2 regions of the Exiguobacterium sp. s183 genome follow, and region 1 is predicted to be linked to the other one. Evidence: riboswitches for the same ligand, from Rfam matches in the RefSeq annotation. Region 1 holds a riboswitch; the other holds the start of a gene.
The links. A riboswitch is a leader RNA that binds a small molecule or an ion and turns the genes downstream of it on or off. The one in region 1 is predicted to bind S-adenosylmethionine.
Positions count from the first base shown of each region.

Region 2: it holds a riboswitch for S-adenosylmethionine, as region 1 does, so the genes downstream of both, KNP62_RS02930 (aminotransferase class I/II-fold pyridoxal phosphate-dependent enzyme) here and mtnK (S-methyl-5-thioribose kinase) in region 1, are expected to answer to the same signal.

Region 1 is NZ_JACSKN010000002.1:415,026-418,157, forward strand. It holds gene mtnA (S-methyl-5-thioribose-1-phosphate isomerase) at 1-168, opposite strand, end outside; gene mtnK (S-methyl-5-thioribose kinase) at 165-1,316, opposite strand; SAM riboswitch class I at 1,399-1,501, opposite strand; SAM riboswitch class I at 1,707-1,808, shown strand; gene KNP62_RS07585 (2,3-diketo-5-methylthiopentyl-1-phosphate enolase) at 1,878-3,032, shown strand; gene KNP62_RS07590 (2-hydroxy-3-keto-5-methylthiopentenyl-1-phosphate phosphatase) at 3,029-3,132, shown strand, end outside.
Region 2 is NZ_JACSKN010000001.1:559,438-562,569, forward strand. It holds gene KNP62_RS02920 (MDR family MFS transporter) at 1-202, opposite strand, end outside; gene KNP62_RS02925 (AI-2E family transporter) at 472-1,572, opposite strand; SAM riboswitch class I at 1,731-1,830, shown strand; gene KNP62_RS02930 (aminotransferase class I/II-fold pyridoxal phosphate-dependent enzyme) at 1,909-3,084, shown strand; gene KNP62_RS02935 (iron-containing alcohol dehydrogenase) at 3,081-3,132, shown strand, end outside.

The DNA.
Region 1 (3,132 bases):
GAAGTAAGCGATGGCCGGCGCACCTCGGACTTGGAGCGACTTGATCGCCTGTTCGGCCTGTTCGAGCGTTATCACTTCGACATAGCGCTCTTCTTGCGGCAACTGTGTCTGATCTAAAATCGTCAACACCTCGGTGTCGGCATCGAAATGAATACTTTGCACACTCATACCCGCACCTCCGATAGAACCGGGATCAGCTGGTCGATGGATTGAATCTGATGACGCTGTTTGATGAGACGCGTGCCGAGTTCTAGGGCATGACGTTTCCGTTCGATACGAAGGTCGTCTGGCAATGTTTCCAAGTCAGCGACGCCCGCTAGACCGACCGTCCGACGAATCAATTCGCAGCCCGCGTAGCCGATCGCATCACTCAAAATCGATGGCAACAGTTCGTCCACGAATCCTACTGTGTTGAATGTCTCGACCGCCTGTGTGAAGCGTGTACGGAACGTTTTTTCGAACGTTTCCCAGACAGTGAGCACTTCTGTGAAGCGTTCGAACCGCTTCAACGGATGTGCATACGTCGAGAACACCAAATGGGCGATGATTTGACCGATGTCAAAACCGAATGGACCATAAAATGCAAACTCAGGATCGATGATTTTTGTTTCCTGACGCGTCGCAAAAATGCTTCCAGTATGTAAATCCCCATGTAGCAACGCTTCGTGTTTAGTCACGAACCCGACCTTCAATTTCGTCACTTCAATTTTCAAGGCGAGGTCTGACCAAAGCTGCTCCACGTCCGGACGAAGAGGCGTTTCGATTTGATTCGATTCTGCATCACGATACGGATCAGTGAAGATCAGTTTTTCTGTGATATCGCATAGCTCTGGATTGTAATACTCTTTTTCGATTTGTTTCTTGGCGAGCGGTCCTTTCGCATAGTCAGATGTCGCAAACAACGTTTCCCCGAGGAATGTACCGACGTGACGCGCCAAATTCGGATAGCTCTCTCCTTTTAGGAAACCCGTCCGGACGATTTCAAACGCTGACAAATCTTCTAAAATCGTATAGGCGAGTTCACGGTCGCTACCGAGTACATCTGGTACGAATTGTGGTACGACTTTTGAAAACTCACGGAGTGCCAGTTGTTCAATCCACGAACGGTCAAGCGTGAGCGGCCAGCTCTCTCCAACGACTTTTGCGTACGGCAACGCCTGTTTCACGATTAATGACGTTTCTCCTTGACGAATGCGAAAGACGAGATTTAAATTTCCATCTCCGATTTCCTCACATTCTGCAATCCCCTCTTCTAGTAACCCCAACTGTCGAACGTGTTCGACGACACTTTGTTCTGTAAACGCCTCATAAGCCATGATGATTTTCCCCTTTCTTGAATCTATGCATGAAAAAAGCCCCTTTCTCCGCGAGAAAGAGGCACACCCAAATTGGTTGTTCCTCTCATCTTTCAGACATATGTCTGGTGGATGTAGCACCGTGCCAAATGGTCGGTTGCTGCGGCGTCTTAGGGCCAATTCCCTCTGCCAACTCGCGATAAGAGTAAATGATGTAATTGTGTTTGACGTGTTGAGACGAATATTACGGACTAGGCACGCTAGTTGTCAATCCTCTATTTTCGGTCGACTCCCTATTTTTGACACGCATATATAGAAACATTATTTTCAAACTTTTTTTCTCAAAAAAAGGAATTGACGAGTGAGCGATTCTATGTAAAAATTCAATTAAATTTCACAACTTCACAACTATTCTTATCAAGAGCAGACGGAGGGACAAGCCCGATGATGTCGCAGCAACCGACCAGAAATGGCACGGTGCTAATTCTTGCAGCTATCGCTGAGAGATAAGAGTTCATTGTTTTCGAATGACCTCTTGCCAAGCCAAGAGGTCATTTTTGTTTGACCTGAAAGGAGGAACTTATGGGAATCATCGCTACTTATGAAATCAAACATACCGATCACGTCGAGCACGTGGCTGAAAAAATCGCACATGAGCTGACCGTCGGCACATGGACCGAATTGAACCATCTCGAGCAGCATCAACTACAGGCATTCCGCGGTGAGGTCATCGATACCTCCCAACAGGAAACGACGAGTCGCTTCTCGATTCGTTACCCGCTACATAATGTGACGCCGGACTTTTCGTCCATTCTGACGACGACATTCGGAAAGCTGTCGCTCGACCCAAGCGTCCAACTTGTCGACCTAACGCTCCCAAACGAGCTCGCATCGGACTTTCCGGGTGCCGCATTCGGAGTCGAAGGTGTCCGCGACATCCTTCGAGTATACGACCGACCGCTCGCCATGAGCATCTTCAAAGGCGTCATCGGGCGTGACCTTGATTTTTTGGCGACACAACTTCGTGACCAGTTTACAGGTGGCATCGATCTTGTGAAAGACGATGAGATTTTATATGACAATCCGCTCACCCCATCGCTCGAACGGGCTCGGATTGGAGCATCGATCATTCAAGAACACCAAGAACTAACGGGTCGTTCCGTTCTATACGCCGTCACGTTGAGCGGACCCGTTTTCACCTTACGCGACCAGGCGAAACGTTTGATTGAGGCAGGCGCGACCGCACTTTTGTTCAACGTGTATACGTACGGGCTCGACGCGTTACGGGAACTCGCTAAAGATCCCGAGATTCACGTCCCGATTTTGGCACATCCCGCTTTTGCAGGAGCGTTGACCGGATCGATTCGTCATTCCCTCCTTTTCGGGAAACTGATTCGACTCGCCGGGGCGGACTTGACGCTTTTCCCGTCACCATATGGTTCACTGTCGACACCGAAAGACGAAGCAGAACAGATTCAAACTTACGCGACAGAACCTCATTGGACGAAACCGATTCTGACGGTCCCTTCTGCCGGAATTCACCCAGGACTCGTCCCGGATTTGATTCGTGACTTCGGAACGGATGTCGTCATCAATGCCGGCGGTGGGATTCATGGGCATCCCGACGGTGCGGCTGCCGGAGCGAGGGCATTCCGCCAAGCAATTGACCAGGCAATCGGTAAGATGAGCGAGACCGATGCGTTATCGACCGCGTTGGATGCGTGGGGTACGCGATGAGTACGCACGTCATCTGTGATTTCGACGGCACCATCACGGAAGAAGATAACATCATCGCGTTGATGCGACGCTTCGCCCCACCTGAATGGGTCGAACTCAA
Region 2 (3,132 bases), on a different contig from region 1:
GCCGTCCCCCAATCATCGAGCCGAGGAGCGCCATGATTGGTCCCGTCGCCATGATGATTCCGACTTGAAGATAGCTGTCTAACTGGTCACTATAATAAAGGACTAAGAATGGGGCAATCATGAACATCATGATTCCCGTGATCGTTTCTCCTAAGAAACGTATCCAAATGTTGCGGTCGAGTTGCTTGAGTGATTGAAACATACAGGTCACCTGCTTTATTTAATTTTAGACACAAAAGGGACGTCATATGCATGAAGGCATACGACGTCCCACGTTGTTTATGCATGCCTAGTTAGGCAGGCGTCTTAGATATGAATCAATCGAAGAGGTGCCTGCCAATCAGTATGAACTTGAATGAATGGTTTCGAAGATACTACTGACATGGGAACCTCTCCTTTCTGTTAATTGTTGTTCTTCTCTTCAACTGTATGACACATTTCATCAATGTGTCAACAAATTATTGGGAGGATTTAGAGTAATTCATTTAAATTTTTTCGATTCAAACGATAATCAATCAGTCTAGACAAGACGACTTGAATCATCGCCGTGATCGGAACGCTCACAAACATGCCGACGAGACCGAATAGACTTCCTCCGATGATAATCGATGTGATGACCCAAAACGGAGTGATTCCGACGCTGTCACCCAAAATCTTCGGCCCGAGCCATAACCCGTCAAATTGCTGCAACAAGAAGATGAACAAGAGCACCAATACGGCGGTGAACGGATCATAGAAGTAAGTGATGATAAACGCTGGGATCATCCCCAGTAGCGGACCGACGTATGGGATAAAATTGAGCACCCCGACGATGACACCAAGAAGTAACGCGTATGGCGCCCCGATGATTAAGAGTCCGATGACAGCGAGAACACCGATGATCAGACAATCGAGTGATTTACCGATGATGTATCGTTTAAAAATGTAGTCCATCTCCTGAAAGATATCGATTGTCGTCTTCGCAGTGCCCACTGGTAAGAGCGCGTAGAGAAGGCGTTTGAACATGCGAGCGAAGACTTCTTTGTCTTTTAACAGATAGATGGAGATGACAATCCCAATCAAGAAGTTGATCAATGTCATCGTGAAACTAGAGACATAACTGACAGAAGAGAGGACGGCCGTCTCGACCCATCCGGAATAACGATCCTCGAAGCGTGCAAAATCAATCGCCTGGGCGATCGTCGCATTATAGTCTTTCAAGTAATTGTTTACATCACCTAAGAACGCATCGATTTGACGGATGTAGACGGGTAACTCCTCGATGAGTGATGAAAGACTCGAGTAGATCCGCGGGAACAACGTGACGACCGAGATCGCTAAAATCCCGATAAACGTGATATAGACGATGAGCAGACCTTGATATCGCTTCAAATGGAACCGTTCTTCAATATAAGAGAGTACGGTGTTAAGTAATAAAGCGATGGCAATCCCCATGATGATTGGGGTCAGTAACTGAAACGTGTACTGCAAAACACGTGAGATGGTATCCGGTTCACTGATGACCCGCCATAAGACGAGTAAAATCAGACCGATCACACTGAGTTTCCAAATAAGTTGACGATTAAGCTCCAATGCTCTATCCCCTCATACAAATATAATTTTTCTACTCTTTTACTATGAATGTTTTTTGAAAAGGATTCAATAGATGTTCACTTTGAAAAAAATGTTTGACACCGTTGGAAATGTCTGGTTAACTTAGGGACATACAAAAATTACATAGCGAATAACACTTTCTATCAAGAGAAGCGGAGGGACTGGCCCGATGAAGCTTCAGCAACAGATTGCAAAATACTGTGCTAATTCCAGCAAGGTGACCTTGAGAGATGGGAAGGTGGTTGACTACATACGTCTGTATTGAGCACCCCTTTCCTCAGAAAGGGGTGTTTTTTCGTATCAGGAGGAAGAATCATGGCAGACAGACGTTCACAGTTATTAAAATCTTTACCGACGCAACACTTCGTCGGATTGGCAGAAGAGGTCGCAGCGGTAGAGGCAAGCGGAAAGAGCGTCATCCGACTCGGGCAAGGGACACCCGATTTACCGACACCCGCTCCAATCTGTGAGGCGCTCGAACGTGCCATCACGGACCCGACCACACACCAATACGGTCCATTTCGAGGACAGACCCGATTGAAAGAAGCGGTCGCATCATTTTACTCTCGTGAATATGGTGTCGAACTCGACCCGGAACGAGAAGTCGCCATCTTGATTGGTAGTAAATCAGGTTTGATCACACTCCCACAATGTCTTCTCGAACCAGGTGACGGGATTTTACTCCCGAACCCGGGTTATCCGGATTACATCTCTGGAGCGAGGCTCGCAGGTGCGGAAATCATCGATTTGACGTTAAAAGAGGAACACGGCTTTCTTCCGGACTATTCAACACTCGACCCGGCACACGCAAAGCTCATGTATTTGAACTACCCGAGCAATCCGACTGGGGCTGTCGCGACGCCGGCATTCTTTGAAGAGACCGTCGCGTTTGCAAAGAAGCATGATGTGATGGTCGTCCACGATTTCGCTTATGGAAGCATTGGGTTCGACGGTTATGTTCCCCCGAGCTTTCTTCAGGCAGATGGTGCGAAAGAAATTGGAATTGAAGTATACACGATGTCGAAGGCGTTCAATATGTCGGGGTGGCGTGTCGCGTTCGCGGTCGGAAATGCCGATATTATTGAAGCCATCAACACGTATCAAGATCACGTCCACGTGTCTGTCTTCTCAGCCATTCAAGAGGCAGCGATTGTGGCGTTAGAATCCCCGCGCGACTTACGTGATGACCTAGCCTCACTTTACGAAACAAGACGAAACCGATTGATTAATGGGTTACGCCGGGCGGGGTGGGAGATTGAGGCACCGAAGGGTTCGTTCTTTGTATGGGCGAAAGTACCTGAGGGGGATGCAAAATCGTTCTCGACAAAGTTACTCCACGAGGCGGGAGTCGCCGTCACACCAGGCTACTTCTTCGGAACAGAGGGAGAGCACCACATCCGTTTCGGTCTCGTATCGTCTGAACAGAAGATTGATGAAGCGGTAGAACGGATTGAGAGACTGTTTGCAGCCTATGAGGAGGTACATTTGTGATTCGTCAGGCCGTGCTCGAATATGACCATTCGCATGATGCGCTCGAGA